3 regions of the Paenibacillus mesotrionivorans genome follow, and region 3 is predicted to be linked to each of the others. Evidence: riboswitches for the same ligand, from Rfam matches in the RefSeq annotation. Region 3 holds a riboswitch; each other region holds the start of a gene.
What was found. A riboswitch is a leader RNA that binds a small molecule or an ion and turns the genes downstream of it on or off. The one in region 3 is predicted to bind cyclic di-GMP.

Region 1 (7,527 bases), on a different contig from region 3:
TGTGACCGGCCAATTGAAAATGCCGGATGTGGACGGCAATGTAGGCACCTTTACCGCGTATCAGAGCAATCATAAGGTTGTTATGACCTTCAATGATTACATCGAGCAAAATTACGGGGTGCACGGCATGCTGGCCTTTAAGACGGAATTCAAGGAATATGCCGTTACCGAACAGTCGGTTCAAGAGATTAAGCTGCCTATCAACGGCGTTATGGAGACGGTGAGTCTCGTTTTCCAGCCTAAGGGTGGAGCTTTGATCGCCAAGAAGGGCGAGGTGCAGGGCTACAACGCCAAGGACATCAGCTGGACCGTGGATGTGAATACCTCCATGGCCTCGATTGCCGGCGCAGCGGTAGCGGATGTGATCCCTGCAGGATTAGGGGCGCCCCAGGATGTTAAGGTCAATAAGCTGAATGTCACCATGGGCGGCACCGCCGGCACTCTGGGGGAGACCGTAACGGAGGGAGTTTATTACTCCTATAGCTACGATACCGCCTTGAGAACGGCCAATATCGCATTCTTGAATCCCATTGACTCGGCTTACCGGATTACTTTTACTACACCAATAACGGATTTCACCAAAACCTCCTTTGAAAATAAGGCGACTCTGACAGGCACAGGACCGTCCCTGCCCAAAAGCGCCACAGCTACCGTGAAGCCTGCCCGGGGCGCGCAGCTGGATAAGTCTGCCGGAACTTACAGCCAGAATGACCAGAGTGTGGAATGGACGTTGAAGGTCAACTATGATGAACGGACCTCAGCGGGAACACAGGTGGAGGATTGGTTCAGCGCCAACCAAACGCTGGATGTGTCCACGGTTAAGGTATACCCGGTAACCTTCCCCAATGCCAACGGCACAGGGCCTAAGCAGGGAACCGCGCTGACCGCAGGAACGGATTATACGGTAACGGGCCCCCTGAGCGACCCCGCCCGTCCCGGACAAGCCGGGTTTCGGGTAACCTTCATCGGCTCCATCGACAAAGCGTATAACATCGTCTACAAGACCAAAGCAAGCGGCCGGGTGTATGCGGACAGCGACACGGACAGCAGCCAAACGGTTACCAATACAGTCTATTTTAACGGAACCGAAAAAACAGCCTCCAAAAAGCTGGAGTCCAGCATTTTGACCAAAAGCATCACCACAAGGGACTATAACGCCAAAACCGTCGGCTGGAAAATTACTGTGAACAACGACAAAAAGCCGGACGGCAGCTACTACACCATGCAAAACGCTGTGGTGACGGATACCTTCTCCCTGCAGGGCCTGTCCTTTGATGAAGGCAGCCTGGGGGTCAAGGGAAATAATAATAAGACCCTGGCCAAAGGAACGGATTTCACGTTGGCTCCCAAGGACGGCGATTACGCCAACGGATTTGTGCTTCTATTTACGGTGGACCTGACAGGTCCTTGCACCATCACCTACAACACGGGCTTCGATCTGGCTAACCAAACTGCCGGGGGCAAAATATTCCCCAACGCCGCCCATGTGGCTTGGACGGAGAACAGCACTCCCCATGAGCAGGCGGTTTCCCAGCCTTTTGACCCCAATGCGTACACCAAAAACAACGGCTTCAAAAACGGAAGCTACAATGCCGTGAAGAAGGAGCTAAACTGGGAGGTTGGCTTCAACTACAACCTGTGGACGCTCCAGAATGCGGTGGTCAAGGATGTGATCGAAGCGCCCCAGAAGCTTATTGGCCAATCGGTTAAGGTCTACGCCATGACCATTGCACCGGATGGCAATACAACCAAAGGTGCCGAGATCACTAGCGGGTTCACGGTTACTCTTCCTGATGCTGCCAACGGAAATACGCTGACAGTGGCATTTGACCAACCGATTACCAAGGGCTATTACCTGGTTTACAAAACAAGCCTGGAGAACGTGCTGGTGGATACCAATGCGTCGGATACCGCTAACCTGTACGACGGGGCGGTACCCAAGTCGGAAAATCTGACTGCATCGGTGAACATTCCCTATACCAATGAATATGTCACCAAGTCGGGAGCCCAAAGCGGGGACCGGATCAATTGGACCATCCATATTAACCGGAACCAATCCACCATCGAAAATGCCGTTATTACGGATACGGGATCAGCCAACCAGATGTTTGTACAGGATTCCTTCAAGGTGTACAACACGGTGGTCAGCCAGAATTCTTCCGATCCCACCAAGGTTAATGTGACCAAAGGGGCCACTCTTTTGCAGAAGGGGACGGATTACACCCTTAATTACAGCCAGGACAAGGATGGCAAGCCTGTATTTGAGCTGATCTTCCTGAATACCATCACCAAACCCTATATTCTGGAATATCAAAGTCTGGTCATTGCCAATAACAATGAAACGGTGTCGAATACCGCCCTGTTGTCCGGCACCAATGTGACCAGCACCAAAACCAGCAATACCACGAATGTTGTGGTTAAATTTTCCTCCGGGGAAGGGACCGGAAGCGGCGGCATCACCAATGCCAATCTTACTGTTGTGAAAAAGGATGCGGCGGATTCCAATGTGCGGCTTGCCGGCGCGGAATTCGATCTGTACCGCAAATCCGGTTCAGGCGAGATTTATGTGGCCAGCGGGAAGACGGATGCTCAGGGCGAAATTGTATTTACCCGGTTGTACGGGGGCAGCTACGTGCTGAAGGAGGTTAAGGCGCCGGTTGGCTACCGTTTGGACACGGCGTCCCACAATATCACCATCAATACCGCCGCGGTTACCACGGTGCTGACCAATGAGAAGCTTCCGTCTGTGACGCCAACACCTACGCCAACGGCAACACCGACGGCTACGCCAACGGCAACACCGACGGCAACACCGACGGCAACACCGACGGCAACACCGACGGCAACACCAACGGCAACACCGACGGCAACACCAACGGCAACACCAACGGCAACACCAACGGCAACACCGACAGCAACGCCGACAGCAACACCGACGCCGACATCGACAGCAACGCCGACAGCAACACCAACGGCAACGCCGACACCGACAGCAACGCCGACGCCGACACCTGATGGGAATTCAGGCGGGTCAGGGGAGGAACCAAGCACCCCGACTCCCAGTCCCACTGTCAGCCCCAGCGCCAGCCCGACGCCTGCAGTGACGGCCACCCCGACGCCTCAAGCCACCACAGAGGCTTCGGCCAGCCCGTCTCCCAGTGTTACACCGGAGCCTGGAACACCGAAACCAACGCTGACGCCGTCCCCTACTCCGACACCCTTGACCGAAATTACGGATCAGGACACGCCTAAGGGAGGCTCCGTACCGGTACCGGAGGGAGGAAAGGTGGATATTGCCAAACCCCCGGGGCATGGCACATTGAGCGTGGACGATACCGGCAGCTGGCTGTATACGCCTGATCCTGGATATACCGGGAAGGATTCCTTTACAGTCAATATCGTGGACAAGGATGGCAACGGGGAAGACCTGCTTATCGAAATCGATGTGGAGGAGGTCCCCTTGGGAGGCTTGACCCCTGCGCCGGAGATAGCCACCTTACCCAAAACCGGCGAGGAGCGGAGATTGCTGTGGCAATTGGCAGGAATAGGCCTGCTGGTTGCGGGAGTTTCCCTGCGGAGATTCCGTTTGAAGAAGTAACCCAAATCACAGGCCAAAGAAAGCTGCCGGACAGAGATTCCGGCAGCTTTTTTGTCATTCAAAAAAAATGTCTTTCCTGTGAAGGACAGGCTATAGGTACTAGCATATTTTTCTACAACTCTATTGAAAAAATGTCGAATTTCTGATAGATTAAAACCAAAGGCAATACACGATAAATGGCAAACCTGCCGAAAGGCTGGGACGCAAAGCTACAGGGTCTTCCCTTCCCAAGAAGGATGGCAGCCAGCTACCGAATGCAATTGGCTTTTTTCATTTTTAAGGCATCACCCAAGCCTACACCGATAACGGCAAACCTGCTGAAAAGCAGGGACGCAAAGCTAAAGGGCCTTCCCTTCGTCAGAAGAATGGCAGCCAGCTCCCGAAGGAGGTTTTTTGTATGCGGAAGTTCATCACGTCTATTGTCGCAGCAAGTATGCTTTTCGCATATGCATCCGCCGCATCTGCCGCATCCTGGTTGAATGACAGCAAGCTCTCAGCCGGATCCATCGGCGTCCAATACCAAGCGGATTCCGGTGCCCGGGTCAAGGTCATGGTTACCAAGGACGGGACAAGCTACACCTATGACTTGAAGAATAACGGAACCGAAGAAAGCTTCCCGCTTCAACTGGGCGATGGAACCTACAAAATTGCCGTACTGGAGAATACCACCGGCAACAAGTACAAGAGTGTATACTCGGCAACCAAAGATGTTGTGCTGGCCGATGCCAATGCCGTTTACCTGAATTCGACCCAAAATGTAAACTGGGCTGCGGCTACCGATGTTGTAGCAAAGGCGAAGGAATTGACTGCAGGCTTGAACACAGACGAAGCCAAGGTCAAGGCCATTTATGACTATATTATCGGTTCTGTAACCTATGATTATGAGCTGGCTGCCAATGTTGCTACCGGGTACATTCCTAACCTGAGCCAAGTATTGGTGGACGGGACAGGCATCTGCTACGACTATTCCTCCCTTTTTGCCGCCATGACCCGCAGCGTCGGGGTACCCACCAAGCTGATGATGGGCACATCGGAATATGTCAACGTATACCACGCCTGGAACGAAGTGCTTCTGAACGGGGCATGGGTAACTGTAGATACCACCGTGGATGCAGGCAGCGGAAGCGCCGCCTTCGCCAAGGACAGCAGCAAGTACGTTGCCGCTAAGAGCTACTAATAAACAGCAAGGCCGGAGGAGCGATCCCCCGGCTTTTTTTATTTCTTTTTGCGGCCTGCGGCCCGTTCCTCCCGCTCCCATTTTTTGAGGTGGGAATAAGGGTCGAAGGACCATTCGGCCAAGCCGTTATCCCGGTACAGGCCAAAATGCAGATGCGGAGGGAATTTCCCGGAGGTGCCGGGTTTGCCGTAGCCGGAGCTTCCCACCCAGCCGATCACCTGTGCAGGCTTGACCACATCGCCGGTTTTGACCTCCTTGCTGAAGCCGGAGAGGTGGGCGTAATAATGATACACATTATTCAGATCCCGGATACCTACTCTCCATCCGCCGAAGGGATTCCAGCCCATGACCTCAATAATTCCGTAGCAGGTGCTGCGGACTGGAACACCATGGTGGGCGAAGAGGTCGGTTCCCTCATGAATCCGGTCGCCTCCCCACCCGCGGCTGGCGCCCCAGGTATCCCGGTACGAATAATCCGCCCCCAGCGGGAGAGGAAATGCGTGGGTAAACAAATCCAGGGTACCGTAGGCGGCATAAATTTTGGAAAACTGGAGAATCCGTTCGACCGCCCGGTTATTCTGGTAATATTCCCATAACCCGATCCGGAAGTTTTCCTCATCCGTCCCGAATTTGGTAATCTGCCGCGCGAAGGCTGCCAGCCTGTCCAGATCGCTGTTCCGGTCCGCCCGCCCATCCCCGTTTCCGTCCAGACCTTTGCCGCCGAATGCCGCAATCCCTAACGGACTGGTATCCGTCCGGTCCGGATTAGCCAACCCCGCCCAGTCCTCCGGTGAGAAATAAACGGCCACCAGTCCGTCGCCCGGTGTGCGCTTCTTCACAAAGTTCATGGTGCGTTCATATTGATCGGCCGCGGCCAAATCAAACCACCTGATGCCTGTAATGGTGCTGGTTTCCTCAAACAGGGCCTTGCGTTCCCCATAGGCCTGATCGGCCGCTGCAGCGGCCTGGGGAGCTGAAACCTCCGCATCTGCCCCTGCCGGTTCCGCAGCTGCAAGCCCTGCCCCGGCCAGCCAGACGAAGGCCGCTGCTGCCGCGAGACCGCCGTATCGGTGCCGCCGTCCCATATGATCGTCCTCCCGCTCCTGGTTTAAGCCAATTTGGCATGTACTCCATGTGTGTGTGCTATACTTAGCATGTTTAAGGGAGTCGAATTTTATCCTGATGGGAGGGACCGGCCTTGGAGCATTCGCACAGACAAGAGCACACCGACGGAGGAATGGTGGTCATTCAGGCCAATCTGGATGACATGAATCCGGAATTTACCTCTTACATAACGGATCTTCTGCTGGCTGCGGGAGCCAATGATGTGTACTGGATTCCAATTATTATGAAAAAGGGCAGGCCCGGCATCATGCTGAATGTGCTGGTAGGCGAAGAAGGCATCGCCGCAATGGAGCAGGTGATTTTTGCGGAAACCACCACACTGGGGCTGCGGTACATACGGGCGGAATGCCACCGTCTTGGCCGGGAGTTCTTCCGGGTGGAGACCTGCTTCGGACCCATGACGGTGAAGGTGGGGTACCACCAGGGGAAAGTGGTGCAGTTCGCCCCCGAGTTCCGGGAATGCGAGGAGGCCGCGCGGCTCCACAAGGTACCCCTGAAGGAAGTATACGAAGAGGTGAGAAGCCGTTACCGGAGCGCGGCGGGACCGCTGGTTTGACGAAAGTCCACAAAAAAAGTGAATGGATGTCCCGCGGCGACCGGTACAATCGGCCTCTTCGGAAGATACATTCACTTTTTTTGTATTTGGGCTGCCGGATGGCAGTTTAGTGCTTGGTATCGCAGGCAGCTTCTCCGCTCATGGTCTCCTGTTCATGCGCATGGGGATGGGAGTGGGGATGACCACTGTGATGGTGATCATGGGTATGCTCTTCATCATGGGCATGCGTATGTCCGTGATGATCATCGCCGTGATGGTGATGATGCCCGTGTCCATGCTCATGATCGTCCCCGTGGTGATGGTGGTGGACATGCTCATGGGAGTCGTCATGGTGGTGATGGTGATGGGCATGCTCGTGGACATGCTCCACATGATGCAGCTCATGCTGGGTATGCCACTTGTCCAGATACGGCTCCGTATGACCAATCACTACACGCAGCACATTGGGCTGATCCGCCAGGTCCCGGGTACCGGCTCCATAGCCGATGCTGTCCACGATCATGGACGGCAGGGACATGAGGAAGCCGGTGGCTGCTCCCGCGATGATGCCTGCGCCTGTAGGTGTCGTCAGCTCCATTCGCAGGCGGCTTTCGGCAACGGGGATGCCCCGCATCATCTCCAGGGTGGCCGGAGCCGGCACTGGGTAAAGGCCATGGTCGATGCGGATGGAGCCCGAGCCTAAGGGGACCGGGGAGCTGATGATTTTATCCGCCTCCAGAGAATCCAGAGCCAGCGCAACCCCGATTACGTCCACAATGGAGTCGATGGCGCCTACTTCATGGAAGTGTACACGCTCCACCGGCACATCATGGATTTTGGCCTCCGCTACGGCAATTTTCTCGAAAATGGAGAGTGCCAGAGCGGTAGCTTTTTCGCTGAAGCCGGCCCGGACGATCATTTCTACAATTTCCTTGTAATGGCGGTGCTGCTTGGGCGGGTTGGCCTCGTCCAGGAGCACGTCCAGCTTCAGGGCGGAGACGCCCCGTTTGGTCACCCGGGACCAACGGAGGGAAAAGGGGTCCACCGGCAGCTTGGCCAGCTCCTGCTCCACATAATCCTTATCCGCGCCTG
Region 2 (7,527 bases), on a different contig from region 3:
TTGGAATAAGGAGGAATGGTGCAGATGGAAGAGATGATTCTGAGAATGAAGGATGTCACCAAGCAGTATCCCGCCTTCACCCTGGACCGGGTATCGTTGGATATTCCCCGCGGTTATATTATGGGGTTTGTGGGAAGGAACGGAGCGGGCAAAAGCACAACCATCAAATGTATGACGGATATCATCCGGACTGATTCCGGAGAAATGGAATGGTTCGGCCAAGCCGGAAGCAAGATGCCCTTAGAGATGAAGGAGCGTATCGGCTATGTAAGCGAGGAGCCCGCTTTTTATGAAGAAATGACAGTGGAGTGGACGGGAAATTTTGTCGGGGGCTTTTACCGCAAGTGGGAAGAGGCCCTATTCCGCAAACTGCTGAAACGGTTCCAGGTGGACCCTAAGAAGAAGATTAAGGAGCTGTCCCGGGGGATGAAGGTGAAGCTGTCCCTCGCATTGGCCATGGCCCATCATCCGGAGCTGCTGATTCTCGACGAACCTACCTCCGGTTTGGACCCGGTGATCCGCAGCGAGCTGCTGGACGTGTTCCGGGAGATCATCCAGGACGAGCGGGCCTCCATCTTCTTCTCCTCCCACATCACGTCGGATATTGAGAAGGTGGCGGATTACATCACGGTTATCCATAACGGGAGGATTGCTGCCAGCGGTGACAAGCTTACGGTGCTGGATCAATGGAAATTGGTGAAGGCGGACAACCGGTACCTGGGTCCGCGGCTGGAGCGTCTATTGGCGGGAATGAAACGCGGGGAATTCGGCTTCAGCGGCATGACCCGCGATATCCGCGAATTCGAACGCGAGTGGAAAAGAAGCTTCCCGGCAGCGGACTATAAGGTGGAGAAGCTGACCCTGGATGAAATGCTGGTGCGTATGGCGGGTGAGGAAGAGGAGTTTATGGAGCAGCACGGATAACAAGTTTTGAATTCCTGGGAGGGAGACTGTCATGAAGCAGTTGATTTTGAAGGATTTTGCCATACAGCGACGGTCGGCGTATATGTTTTTTGCTATGGGCCTGCTCTTTTTCTTCTATATGACGGCCATGGACCAGCATAATATGATCAGTGTTATGATGCCGGTTTTTGTGATTGTGTACAGCTTCATTAACCGGTCCATGCACGAGGATGAAAAAAACCACGCCACCCGGCTGCTGATTTGCCTGCCTGTGCCGCGAGCTACATTAGTCAAAGCTAAATATGCCAGTGTGGTGCTGCTCGCTCTTGGGTCCACCGCTGTACTTAGCTTAATAGGGATAGTGGGAGGGGCATTGTCCTTCGAGACGCACGAAGATCGGGTTGTCAACTTGCTGATCGCCGCAGTTGTTACTTGTTGCTATAGCTTGCTAGTTTCAATTTTAATTCCAATGGTGTACAAAATGGGTGTTGCTAAGGCACAGGTTTATAATCGCTTTTTCTTTATGGGCCTTATTCTCTTAGGGGGGAGCTCCGGCGCAATCCTGTCGGCTGTCCGTTCCCGGTTCGATTTTTCCGCTGGGCCACCTGCCTGGCTGCAACGCATCTGGGATGCATTGGAGAAAATCAGCCCATATGTGTGGATTATCGGGTTATTTTGCCTGGCAGTGTTGATGTTCTTAGTCTCCCTCCGATTGTCCATCCGTTATTTCGAAAAACGGGAGGATCTTTAATCCCGATCCCATTTACACAAACAAATCATTTACACACAAAAAACCGCTCACCGGGCCTAAAAGCCGTACAGAGCGGTTTTTGCTTATCCGGGTTTGTTCTTGCCGCGCAGCCTGCGGAAAAAAGCGGTAAGCATACCGCCGCATTCCTCACGCAGCACCTCGCCTACCAGCTCCACCCGGTGATTGAACCGGTCCTCCTGCAGCAGGTTCATCAGGGTGCCGGCACAGCCGGCCTTGGGATCGGGTGCTCCGTATACGACGGTGGGAACACGGGATTGCACAATGGCCCCGGCACACATGGGACAGGGCTCCAGCGTAACGTACAGAGTACAATCCAACAGCCGCCAAGACTGCAGACGGGTGCTTGCCTCCCGGATCGCGATCATTTCCGCATGGGCAGTGGGGTCCAGAGTGGTTTCCCGCAGATTATACCCGCTGCCTACAATTTCCCCCTGCCGCACAATAATAGCCCCGATAGGCACTTCTCCCAGGCTTTCCGCCTTGTACGCTTCTTCCATTGCCCGGCGCATCCAGTATTCATGATCCATGAAAATCCACCTCCGTTATGGATAAGAAACCGAACATGTTTTCGATCTTGTGCACAGCCTGTGGATAACTTTGTGGATAGATGTGAATAACCGCCTCATTTTTCCACATCTTATTCTAATCGTCCCCAGATGAAATCACAATCACCCCTTTTTTATTCACAAAAAAATGACTTTGTGATGGATTGAAAACATTCTTGAAAACCCGTATACTATTTTCATAGAAGAAAACAAGGGTCCAAAGTGCTAGAAGGATTCCCAATTGCCCAACGTAATACGACAAAAGGCAAACTATTCCGAAAGGATAGGACGCAAAGCCTAGGGTCTACGGTATGTTCACTCCGGTGGAATGCTAGGATCGCCTGGTTACCGAATATCACCGGGGCGTAAGCAAGCTGTATCGATAGAGCTGCTTCCGACGGAGGCGGCTTTTTGTCATTTTATCGCATCTCCCAGCAAGGGACGCCCTACAATTCATAGAAAGGCTGGTGACGTTAATGAGCCGGGTCGAAGCGAAGAAGAAGCAAGTCGGTTTTACTGAGGTGAAGGAGGTTCCTTCCTCCACTATCCTGGTCCATTGCAGAACCGTTGTGGAAAAAAGCGGCTTTGTCTCCACGGGGATTATGACTCATGTGGAGGGGGATTTGCTGGAGATTGAAATCAGCGACTCCAACCGTTTTGTCCTAGGGGAGAATGTGAGGCTAACCGTGTACACGCCGGCCGGCATGTATCTGATTCCTTCTACGATTGTGGGCAAGGATACGGGATCGCTCATGATGATCAATCCCCCGGAGAATCAGCGGAAGTTTAATGAAAAGCGGATGTTCCCACGGGTGGAGATCAGCAAAAGCGGGAAGCTGGCCGCCTGGAAACGCAAGGGGGCTATCGGTATCTTTGAGGAAGCGGACCAATTGATGGCCATTGATATCAAAAATATCAGCCTGAGCGGTATCGGGTTTACGCTGCCGGATCCTTTCCGGCTGGAGGAGCACACGGAGCTGAAGCTGGAATTGGAGCTGGGCAGCCTCATTGCCTGCACCGCCAAGGTGGTCCGGATGGAAAAGGGAATCGGCAGCACCTATTATGGTGCCCAATACGTGGAGATGGAGGATGTGAAGATAAACACCCTGCGGGCGTTTATTCTGCGGGAACAGATTACGGCACTCTCCACCTCCAAAAAAGAGGCCAATAAGCGGACTTTTAAATAGAGAGCTTTTAAATGGGAAAACCCACGTTACAGCATGCGGGTTACCGCCGTGTACAGCAGACCCAAGCCGATGCCGGCAACAATTACCGCGGAGACTTTATTCAACAACAGAGTCAGCCTGCCGGATGGATCCCACCGGCCTGCCAGACGGCCCGCCAGAGCCAGCGCTGCAAACCACAGCCAGGACACCACAATGCATGATAAAGCGAACACCAGACGGTCGGCTCCCGCATATTGAAGAGAGGCGCCGCCGATTACCCCGATGGTATCCAAGATGGCATGAGGATTGAGCAGGGAGACAGAGGCAGCGAAGGCGATCTGCCTGCGGCCGGAATAAACAGCCGCTTCGCCGGAAGCGGAGCCGGGCTGCTTGCGCCACAAGGAAGCCCCCATGTACAGCAGGAAAATGGAGCCTGCGGCCATTAATAGTGTCTCCAGCCAGCTGTTATTGAGTACGGCCAGAGACATACCCGCTACCGCCAATCCGATGAGAAGCGTATCACAAACCGCCGCGGTAAGCACCGCCGGCAGAGCCTTGCGGAAGGATTGCTGAAGGGCCCCCTGTTGAAAAATAAACACATTCTGCACCCCCAGAGGCAGAATCAGGCCCAGGGCCAGAATAAAGCCGTGAATAGCTGAAGAAGCCAATTGAACCGACAACCGGAGCACATCCTTTCTGTTTGGTAGAACATTTTCTATGAAACAGATTGTATAGCAGGGTTGTTTTTTTGTCTCCGGCCAAATGGATGGTTGGAGAACCAGCCAAATTGGGAGATAATACATATAAACAGGGGGGAGCACAATGGACTGGAAGCCGGACCGGTATGGGGAGCTGTCCTTGCAGGAGCAAATTGTCCGCTATTTCAAGGAGGGTATACTGCGCGGAGAGTGGACGGTGGGGGCTCGTCTGCCCTCCCAGCGCATTCTGGCACGGCTGTGGCAGGTGAACCGCAGCACGGTGGCACAGGCCATGGCCGAGCTGGCAGCACTGGGGCTGGTTGAGGGACAAACGGGCGGGGGCACCCGGGTGGTCAACGAATCATGGAGCCTTCTGGCCGCCCCGCCAACGGATTGGGGCCAGGTGGCGGAGAGCGGGCGCCATCAGCCCAATTTGCCGGTGATCCAGACCATTAACCGGATGGAGGCCGACCCCGGCATCATCCGGTTGGGGACGGGGGAGCTGGCGCCGGAGTTGCTTCCCGGCCGTGAGATGGCCCGGCTCCTGCAGGAGGGAGCCAAACGTCCCGTCGCCTTGGGCTATGAAGAGCCCAAGGGCAATCCCGCCCTGCGGCGGCGGATTGCGGAACGCCTGCAGGAGAGGGGCATTCATGCCACCGCCGATTCCGTACTGGTGGTTTCCGGCGCACTCCAGGGCCTTCATCTGATTGCTGCAGGCCTGATGCGGCCCGGCTCCACTGTATTGGCGGAGAGCCCGTCATACCTCCATTCCGTGCAGGTATTCCAATCTGCGGGTATCCGGCTGGAGGGAGTCCCTATGGACGAGGCGGGCCTACGTGCCGGATTATTGGAGCGGTACAGCAAGCAGTACCAGGCGGCTATGCTGTATACTAACCCCACCTTCCATAATCCCACAGGCAAGGTGATGAGCGGAAGCAGGCGGAAGGAGCTTCTCCAAACCTGCCGGGAGCTCCGGCTTCCCATTATCGAGGATGATGTGTATGGAGACTTGTGGCTGGACGAACCGCCTCCGCCCTCCCTCAAAAGTCTGGACAACCACGGAGACGTACTATATGTAGGCAGTCTCTCCAAGTCCGTCAGCCCCGGGCTGCGAATCGGCTGGGTGGTGGGTCCCCGCACGGCTATTGACCGGCTGGCGGATATCAAGATGCAGATCGATTACGGAGCCAGCTCCTTGTCCCAATGGGCGGCCTTACAATGGCTGGAGGACGGCTGGCATGAGCGCCATCTGGAGCAGCTCCGCGGCCAGCTTCGGAAGCGAAGGGCGGCCGCCGCGGCGGCGCTGGACCGGGAGTTCGGCGGGCTGGCCCGGTGGAGCATCCCCGGCGGAGGCTTCTACATCTGGATGGAGTTTAACCGCAGCCTGCCCATGAAGCAATTGTTCGACGCCGCTCTCCGGGAGGGAATTCTGCTGAATCCCGGTATGGTCTATGGTTCGGAGGAAAAACCCTGTCTGCGGCTTTCCTACTCTTATGCTTCGTTGGAGGAGCTGTCCAGGGGGATTGGGATATTGGCCGGACTGGTCCGCCGGCTTTAAAAAAGCGATACTGGGCTGCCGCTTTTCCCATCCTCTGTATATTTCCTCCATAAATGCAAAAGGTTTATTTTATTTCTCCTGCCCGGAAGTGTATAATATAAAGGTTAAACTGTGGTATCCTTTTATACAAACTAACAATAGTCTAGGAGTTGTTTATAGATGGCGTTAAAAGCAGGTATTGTCGGGCTGCCCAATGTGGGCAAATCGACGTTGTTCAATGCAATTACCCAAGCCGGGGCGGAATCCGCCAATTACCCGTTCTGCACCATTGATCCCAATGTGGGCGTAGTAGAAGTGCCGGACGAGCGTCTCCAGAAGCTGGCCGAGATTGTAACTCCCAACCGGATAGTGCCCACCGCTTTCGAATTTGTCGATATCGCCGGTCTTGTGAAGGGCGCCAGCAAGGGTGAGGGCCTGGGGAACAAGTTCCTGGCTCATATCCGTGAGGTGGATGCGATTGTTCATGTGGTGCGCTGCTTCCAGGATGAGAACATTACCCACGTGTCCGGCAAGGTGGACCCGCTTAGCGATATCGAAACCATCAACCTGGAGCTGATCCTGGCAGATGTGGAAACGGTGGAGAAGCGTCTGGAACGGTCCCGCAAGAATCTGAAGGGCGGCGACAAGAAGGTAGCCCTTGAGGTGGAAATGCTGGAGCGGATCAAGGAAGCTCTGTATAACGATCAGCCCGCCCGCAGTGTGGAGTTGACGGATGAGGAAAGGCTGATGGTGCGGGATTTCCACCTGATTACTATGAAGCCGGTGCTGTACGCCGCCAATGTCAGCGAAGGGGAAGCGGCCAACGCCGACGGCAACCCTTACGTGCAGATTGTGCGGGAATTCGGCGCCAAGGAAGGTGCCGAAGTGGTGCCGATCAGTGCCAAGGTCGAATCCGAAATCGCCGAGCTGGAGGGTGAGGACAAGGCCATGTTCCTGGAGGAGCTGGGGCTGTCCGAATCCGGGTTGGACCGTCTGATCCGCGGCGCGTATAAGCTTCTGGGCCTGTACACGTACTTTACGGCAGGGGTACAGGAGGTCCGGGCGTGGACTATCCGCAAGGGCATGAAGGCTCCTCAGGCTGCCGGTGTGATCCACTCCGACTTCGAGCGCGGGTTTATCCGGGCGGAAGTAGTAGGCTACGAGGATCTGACCGTCAACGGCTCCATGAACGCCGCCAAGGAAAAAGGACTTCTGCGTCTGGAAGGCAAGGAATATGTAGTACAAGATGGCGATGTTATGCACTTCCGGTTTAATGTGTAGGGCATGTCTTCAACATAGCCTGGCCGGATCAAATATACGGAAATTACGGACCTACAGGAGGTGTAACGCGTGCTGGACAAACTTCAGGCTCTTGCCGACCGGTATGACAAGCTGAGCGAGCTGTTATGCGACCCGGATGTAGCCGCTGATCCCAAGCGGCTTCGGGAGTATTCCAAGGAACAGTCGGATTTGCAGGAGACGTATGAAGCGTTTAATGAATACAAGGCTGTCTGTGCCCAGTTGGATGATGCAAAGGCGTTGCAGAACGAGAAGCTGGACGATGAAATGAAGGAAATGGTCAAGCTGGAGATTGATGAACTGGCTGGCCGCAAGGAAGAGCTGGAGGAGCGCATCAAGGTGCTGATGCTGCCTAAGGACCCCAACGACGACAAAAACGTCATTGTGGAAATCCGCGGCGCCGCAGGCGGTGACGAAGCAGCCCTGTTCGCTGCCGACCTCTACCGGATGTACACCAAATTCGCGGATGCCCAGGGTTGGAAAACCAACATTCTGGAAGCCAGCTTGAATGATCTGGGCGGGTTTAAGGAAGTTATCTTCATGATTTCCGGCAAAGGCGCGTACAGCAAGCTAAAGTTCGAAAGCGGCGCCCACCGGGTGCAGCGGA
Region 3 (7,527 bases):
TACAATCCGACGATACCCACCACAATGGCGACAAGGACGAAGGCGGAGATTAGCTTAGTGGACGTTTTCCAATTCATGAACCATTTCATAGAGGCATGCTCCTTCATCAGGTGATTAGTGGTTGTGTTAAAATCCGGGCCGGGTTTCATCGATCATGGTGTAGTCTTATGTATGTGCCGCAGTGGGTGGAGAATGTATAAGCTGGAACCACCTCCATTTTTATCATTGTTAAAAAATTATAATGATTATATTTTGCATCATATCATGTAAGGTTTTGATTCGACAATATTCGATTGTATACAACAACACTTTATTTCGTTGGTAATTTTTACAACGAAATGTAATCGCTCCTGAGTGAGGGCCGCGGAAAAAATCAAAAACCCCGGAAAGCCTGCTTACAGGCGGTTCCGGGGCATAATTAAACCCTGACATAACTGTCAGGGCCAGGGATTTTCTTCTAAAACTCCATCGGTACATCCGCTTCAACGGCATAATCGAAATCCTCAATGTCGAATACCTGCACAGGTATGGAGGCGTGAATCACCTTATCCACAAATTCCAGCTGATCTGTAAGAATAGGCAGCTTTTCTCTTAGAGACAGAAGAATCAGATCGGTCTCGATGGGATCAAACCTCTCCCCGTATTCGGCATTCTCCAGAGCATATACCACCGTCACGGTAACCCGCTGGTTCACAAGAAGACCAGGGCTTTTTTTCCATGGGGAAACCAAGGCGCGCTCAATTTTTTTCTTGTTCAAGGGCTCCTCGAAAAAGCCGATCAGGCCCTTAATGTATGTGCGCACATAGGTGTCATCCTCCTCCATAGACATAATGGGCTCGGGACTTTCCAACAAATCATAAAGCTCCATCAGGCTGGAGTAGGGCATTACATATTCAACCGGCTGAGCCGGCACCAGGAGCTGGCCGTATATCGCAAGCATAACCGCTTCAGCCACAAAACGCCTTTCCATACGCTGTCCTCCGCTTATTGCTCTTCCGTAATAGTCTGTCATGCTCTAATTATAGCAGGCTTCCGGGAGGAAGAGAACGGACATTCTTGTGCATTTCCTGGAAAATGGACAATGCAGGGCAGAAAAGAAAACGCTTCAGGCTTCTCCGTATTATTCCGCAGGATGCTTATGTTACAATAAAGAACAACAGGGTTTGAATGCGGAGGCGCTTATGGAATCTATTCGGGAAAATATACAGTACCAGCATCCATTTTTGGCGGTGAAAATTTTTGATGCCGTCCGTTCCTGCCAGCCGTACCAGAAGGTGACGCGCTGGCATTACCATAAGGAAATCGAGCTGATTCTGATGCTCCAGGGGCGCTACGGCTTCTATCTCAACGAAACCCCCGTTGTCCTGCAGCCCGGAGAGCTGATTCTTATCGGGTCTAATGAGCTGCACACGGATTATCCCTGCGACAACGGCTCTTATCTGGTGTTTCAATTTGATATCCAGGAGCATCTGGAAAACAGCGGTTTGCCTTATTACCGCTACTTTGCCGATCCTTCCGTCCCTCTTAGCAGGCTGAATTACATATTCCAGGAAAACCATGAGGTACGGCAGACGGTTGCCCGCTGCATCCAATCCATCAACGAGGAATTTCTGGCCAAGCAGGACGGCTACGAAATCGCCATCAGCATCCAGATCAAGCAGATCATTCTATCTTTGCTCCGCGCGGATTCACGGAAGGTCATCCCGTCCCGGGAGAATTCCGACATTATCCGGCTGCGTCCGGTTCTGGATTACATCGATATACACTTGAGCGACAAGCTCCAGGTGGAGGAAGCCTGCAAGCTGGCTAATATGAGCTACCATTATTTTGTGAAGTATTTCAAAAAAACCATGGGGATTTCCTTCGTGGATTATATTACCCTCAAAAAAATCAGGCGGGCCGAGCGGCTGCTGCTTACCAAGGATCTGAGCATTTCCCAGATCGGGGAAGAGGTGGGGATGTCCAACATGGCCCACTTCTACAAGATGTTCCGCAAATTCAAGGCATGCTCCCCTAATGAATTCCGCAAGAAGATGCTGTTTGATACGGCGGGTAGGCAGGAGGAGTTGAATCCACCGGAGGCTAAAGCACCACAAAGTTTCCAAAATTTTTCAGTGTGTCAATAGGTACCGGGGCATGAAGGAAATGACATAAATCGAGTCTGTTGCTCTATATTCGACAAGTACCCCCTCAATTTATAATGGGATTACGAAGACATCGACGACCCGGTTTTCCGATAAAGGCAAACCCGGCGAAAGCCGGTGACGCAAAGCTACAGGGGCTGCCCCGCTTAAGCGGAATGCCTGCCAGCTGCCGAACAGAAGATACCCTCAGGGGCACTCTTTCGGCCGGAAGAGTGCTCTTTCGATGACTTCGACATTATACCTAATGGAGGGTTCCACATGATGAAACGCACCCTGTCTCTGCTTCTTGCCGTCACCTTCCTCATTATGCTTCTTCCCCTCACCGCAGCAGCCGCCGAGGACGAGGTCCCCACGAAGGGCAAGGTAATCGCTGGCGTCAGCTTCCGGTCCCAGCCTTCAACCTCAAGTACGCTCTACCGGCTGCTCAAGAAAAACGAAACAGTTAAGGTCCTGGATGAAATAAACCCCTACTGGTACCGGATTGAGGATCAGAACGGCCAACAAGGTTTTGTCTCCGCCAGTGACAAATACATAGAGATCACCAGTAACGCAGAAGTCATTTACGGTGTGAATATGAGAAAAGCCCCTTCCACCTCAGGCGATGTTGTCCGTATGCTCACGAAGGGCGAAGAGCTGCTGGTTCTGGAGAAGGCCAATGACAGCTGGTTTAAAGTCAGAGATGCCGCAGGTGTCGAGGGGTATGCCAGCGCCGGCACCAAATACATAAAGCTGAATACCAACGTCTACAAAATGAAGCTGAGCAAGTCGGACCTGATTGAAGCCTTTATCGCTGAAGGCATGAAGTATATGGGCACGCCTTATGAGTTCGGCTCCACCCGGTTTGACATTACCACCTTTGACTGCTCTGACTTTGTGCTGCAGGCCTTCTGGAATGTGACCGCACTGCCATTCCTGCCGACTCCCGCGGTCAGGCTGCATACGTCCAGGAGCTGGGCGGAATTGAGATGGATTGGAAGAATCTCAAACGCGGCGATCTGATGTTCTTTATGTCCTACGCCGGCTCCAAAGCCTCGGACTATGCCAATGTCAATCCCATGACCGAGGAAGTGACCCATGTGGCCATCTACCTGGGCGACGGCCAGATGCTGCATACCTATTCGCCCGAATCCGGCGGAGTGCGCATCGACACCATCGAGGGGAAAACCTGGGCATACCGCTACCTATACGGCGGAAGCTTTATCCGGTAATACTGTAAATATTTACTTGACGTATTCCGGGCATGTCTGATAAGATAACCTCACTTGAATAAACGGATCATTAGTTTTGCGAAGGACGCAAACTTGGGAATTTCCCCGGTTTGCGTCCTTTTTTTCGTCCGGCATAAAGGAGAGGGAGCGTTGACCAGAAGAAGAAATTTAGGCTACAGCCTTGTGGCGGGATTGCTGGCAGTGCTGTTGGTCTACGGTGTGTACATGATTTTAATCCGGCAGGTGGAGCTGCAGCAAACGGTGCGCATTGTAGCCCCGAAGGATTTTATTCCCGCCGGAACCCGGCTGGAGGCAGGGATGCTGGAGCTGGTCACCGTTGTCAAAAGCGGGCTGCGTCCAGGCATGCTCGAGACGGTGGAGTCCGCTGTGGGCAAATGGGCGCTGGTTCCCCTGGGAACACGTGAGCCAATCCTGGATTGGAAGATAGACCGGTTTTCCCTGCTGCCCGCTCCCGGACAAGCCACCTTTCCCGTCCCCAAGGAATATGTGCTGTCCATTCCGGGAGGAATCCGGGCGGGGGACCAGGTGGCGGTTTATGCTACCGGCAAAAGCGGCACGGTCCGCCTGCTGGAGGAGGCGGTAACGGTGGCCTCCATCAAGTCCTCCGCCAATACGGAGGTGGATGATCCCAAGGAGCCGAGCATTATCGCCAAGGTGAATAACGACAAGGAGAAGCTGTATACCTCCCGTAGGGATGCCAATGGTAAGGCGGAGCAGCTGAATTTGAACCTGACCGAGGACCAATGGCGCGTGATCGACGAAGCCTGCGGAACGAAGCAGAACAAGCTGGTAATCGCCTTCCTGTCCGCATCCAAGCCGGAGGAGGAAGGAGGAGAGAAGCCATGAACGGAAACGGGAAGCTGATTGTGTTTACCGGCTCCACCCCCAATATCGGGACCACGGTAGTGGCCTTTGGCACTGCGGTCCTGCTGGCCCGGCTGTCAGGCGAACCGGTGGGGCATCTATGCCTGAATTTGAAAAGCTCAAAGCTGCACCATTATGCGGGTTTAGATCCTTGCCCACCCGGGGTGGACCAGATCCGGGCGGAAATGCGCTCCGGGGGATTGACCCCCGGTTTCCTGAAGTCCCGCATGGTACAGGTTAAGGGAGTACCAGGTGTTCACGTTCTGTTTGGCTCGCTCCAGCGGGAGCAGGCGGAGTTTTTTCAGCCGGAGGATATCAGCCATCTGCTGGACATCGCCACGCAGTGTTTTCCGCGATGTGTGGTGGAAGTCAATGCCTATTGGGATAACGCCGCCACGCTTGCAGCGCTGATGCAGGCGGATGAACGTATTCTGGTCACATCCACGGAGCTGGGGCATTTCCAGGAGGACGTAAACCGTGGCCTAAAGCAGATGGCCCCCATGTTCGGTGTGAGCTCCGAACAGTTCCTGCTGGCGGTCACACAGCATAACCGCAGCGACGGCCTGACCCCGCAGGATGCGGCCAAGGAAACGGGCATGCGTCTTGCGGCTGTGGTGAAGGCGGACCCGGAGCTCAGGCGGCTGCTGGGCCAGGGCAGGCTGGCTGAATATATCGGCGGCAATGATGGGATTACCCAGGCGCTTCTGTCCCTGTGCGCTGAGCTGGGGGTCTCCCCCAAGGAGCCGGCTTCTGGGGAAGGGATATGGGCTTTGCTCGGACGGCAAAGCCGGCTTTTCCTGGGAGGGCGGACCCCACGCAGGAACCAATGAATATGAGACTGCAGCCCATGCTGCGGTTCCCTATAAGGAGGTTAATATGGAACAACGGTTTTCAGTCCTCTCCTATGCGGACAAACGACGCCAACTGGAGGAGGAAAAAAGCCGCAGGAGCGGAGGCGGGTCTCCCGGCCAGGAAGGGGAGGACAGCTGGTTCCGGGTGTTGATGGACGAGATCCGCAAGGAGCTGGCGGCCCCCCGGGGGAAAACGGAGGAGGAGCGCCGGATCTACACGGATACCCTGAACAGGGCTGTCATCGGCTACGAGCCTGCCCGCCGGGCTATTATGGGCATGATTGTGGATCTTTTGGCCAAGAAAAGAATCCACCGCCCGCCGCCGCCCTCCACCCGGTACACCAGCCTCGCCGAGGCTGCTTTTGCGGAGGTGATCGGGTGGAATGTCCTGGACACGGTGCTTCGCCACAGGTCCGGGCTGGAGGAGATTCAGGTCATCGGCGAGCAGATATTTGAGGTGCGGCAGGGAAACCCCGCCCTATCGCCGGTGAAGCTTCAATCTGCCAAGGAGCTGGAGCGTCTGCAGCAGAATCTGGTGTTGTTTAACGGCGACTCCCTCCATGTCCGCAAAAAATGGGCGGAGGTCACCCTGCTGGACGGGGCGCGGGTCACCATGACGGGCATGGGCTTTACCTCGTCTCCTACGCTGACTATCCGGTTTTATTCCCAAGCCCTGTTCGACCTGGAGGAATTGTCCCGGCCTGAAACCGGAACACTCCCGGAGGAGGTGGCGGAGCTAATGCGGATATTGGTGCGGGCCTCCTTCAATCTGGTGATTACCGGCTCCACCAATTCGGGCAAAACCACCCTTATCAAGGCGCTGATCCGGGAGATGCCCGACCATGAGCGGCTGGTAACCATCGAATCCCGGTACGAGCTGCGGATCAAGCGGGACTTTCCGCAAAAGAATTGTGTGGAATACGAAATCAACGAGGATGATCCCCGGCATGACGGCGCACAGGCGTTTAAGCTGGCTCTCCGGCAATCCCCCAAACGGATCATCCATGCGGAAATCCGGGATCAGGATGCCGCTCTGTATGTCCGGGCCTGCACCCGGGGCCATGAGGGCAGCATGACCACCGTCCATGCCAGTGCCCTGGAGGATGCGCCGGACGCCATAGCGGATATGTGCCTGATGGAGAACCGGGCTATGGAGCCGGCCAGGCTGGTCCGGCGGATTGCCCAATATGTCACCCAGATCGGAATCGAGATGGCGTTGGTTAACGGGAAACGCCGGATTACCCGTATCGGTGAGTTTTCCTTTGCCGAAGGGGCTGTTACGGTCAGCGATTGGGTCCGGTACGATCCCGCTGCCGGGAGTTGGCAGTACCCGCTTGGGCTGTCCCAACGGTCCAGGGAGCGAATCCGGCAGGCCGACCCGGAGGGGTATGCCAAGCTGGAGCGGCTCCGGGAGAAGGGAGGAATGAACCGGTGCTTCTGACCAGCCTGCAGGGTTCGCTTTCACTCTTATTGTTTATGCTGCTGTTCATTACGCTGCGGCGTCTTGCGCTGGTTGTAGGAAACCGGCATGCCGCCCGTTCGCGGCTGTCCTCCGGCAAAGAAAAAATTGCCGCAGAACGGTTCTTCCACCGGCTCCCCTTCCGTCGGCATCTTCAGGACATGATGGAGGTGACCCGCTTCTTCCCGTCTGTAAGCGCATTTGTCACCTGTTGTTTGCTTCTGTTATTGACTGGGATCATTCTGGGCGTGTTTTTCTTCCAGAGTCTGAAAGGAGTGGCGGTGTTGGGGCCGGTCTGCGGAATTGCACCATACCTGGTACTCAGGATTAAGCTGCTTTCCCGGCAACTCCGCACCCGGCTGCAGTTTTTACCTGCCGCCGAGGTGTTTTACCAGCAGCTTTTGCTGACGGAGCATCCCAATCTCCGCAATGTGCTGCAGGCTGTAATTGCCGAGGACCGGCTGGCCTATTCCGTGAAGCCCAGCTTCCAGCAGCTGCAGCGGAATCTTTCGGCAGGCAGGGAGCCGGAGGATGCTCTGCGTATTTTTGAGCTGGAGCATGGACATATCTGGGCCCATTATTTCGCCAATCTGATGCGGCTGGGTCTGCAGGAGGGCTTGAATATGGCCTCGGGCTTGAAGGAGCTCATCGATGATATGCGCCGGGCCCAGCTTTTTGATCAGCGTGCCCGGAACCGTCTATTGGAGATCCGGCTGGCCAGCTTTTCACCCGCATTTTTTCTGGCGCTGTTTATGGGTGTAAACCTGAAGCTCAACTATGAAAATTCTGTCCGCTTTTACTTTTACAGCTCCGAGGGCAAAAACATGCTCCTTAATGCGGTTGTGCTGATGTTCGGCTCGCTTTTGATGGGGATTTATTTGTCCATCAGGCGTGTGTAAGGAGGGGGACATGGAATGGAACAGCTTACGATGTATGGTGTGCTGGCGGGGCTGCTTATGCTGCTGGCATGCACCTGCTAT

Region 1: another riboswitch for cyclic di-GMP. It lies ahead of ACI1P1_RS09635 (transglutaminase-like domain-containing protein); the one in region 3 lies ahead of ACI1P1_RS26085 (SH3 domain-containing protein).
Region 2: another riboswitch for cyclic di-GMP. It lies ahead of ACI1P1_RS20845 (PilZ domain-containing protein); the one in region 3 lies ahead of ACI1P1_RS26085 (SH3 domain-containing protein).

What each region holds. Positions count from the first base shown of each region.
Region 1 is NZ_JBJURJ010000005.1:310,899-318,425, reverse strand. Features, by position in the region: gene ACI1P1_RS09640 (collagen binding domain-containing protein) at 1-3,598, shown strand, start outside; cyclic di-GMP riboswitch class I at 3,767-3,853, shown strand; cyclic di-GMP riboswitch class I at 3,896-3,982, shown strand; gene ACI1P1_RS09635 (transglutaminase-like domain-containing protein) at 3,996-4,775, shown strand; gene ACI1P1_RS09630 (M23 family metallopeptidase) at 4,814-5,860, opposite strand; gene larC2 (nickel pincer cofactor biosynthesis protein LarC2) at 5,974-6,456, shown strand; gene larC (nickel pincer cofactor biosynthesis protein LarC) at 6,563-7,527, opposite strand, start outside.
Region 2 is NZ_JBJURJ010000014.1:174,320-181,846, reverse strand. Features, by position in the region: gene ACI1P1_RS20860 (ABC transporter ATP-binding protein) at 25-924, shown strand; gene ACI1P1_RS20855 (ABC-2 transporter permease) at 956-1,654, shown strand; gene tadA (tRNA adenosine(34) deaminase TadA) at 1,738-2,202, opposite strand; cyclic di-GMP riboswitch class I at 2,475-2,573, shown strand; gene ACI1P1_RS20845 (PilZ domain-containing protein) at 2,697-3,407, shown strand; gene ACI1P1_RS20840 (LysE/ArgO family amino acid transporter) at 3,434-4,054, opposite strand; gene ACI1P1_RS20835 (aminotransferase-like domain-containing protein) at 4,209-5,642, shown strand; gene ychF (redox-regulated ATPase YchF) at 5,802-6,902, shown strand; gene prfA (peptide chain release factor 1) at 6,972-7,527, shown strand, end outside.
Region 3 is NZ_JBJURJ010000022.1:17,882-25,408, reverse strand. Features, by position in the region: gene ACI1P1_RS26100 (methyl-accepting chemotaxis protein) at 1-89, opposite strand, end outside; gene ACI1P1_RS26095 (ADP-heptose synthase) at 458-970, opposite strand; gene ACI1P1_RS26090 (helix-turn-helix domain-containing protein) at 1,182-2,126, shown strand; cyclic di-GMP riboswitch class I at 2,232-2,318, shown strand; gene ACI1P1_RS26085 (SH3 domain-containing protein) at 2,403-3,143, shown strand; gene ACI1P1_RS26080 (NlpC/P60 family protein) at 3,110-3,352, shown strand; gene ACI1P1_RS26075 (CpaB family protein) at 3,503-4,219, shown strand; gene ACI1P1_RS26070 (AAA family ATPase) at 4,216-5,067, shown strand; gene ACI1P1_RS26065 (ATPase, T2SS/T4P/T4SS family) at 5,114-6,529, shown strand; gene ACI1P1_RS26060 (type II secretion system F family protein) at 6,520-7,446, shown strand; gene ACI1P1_RS26055 (hypothetical protein) at 7,462-7,527, shown strand, end outside.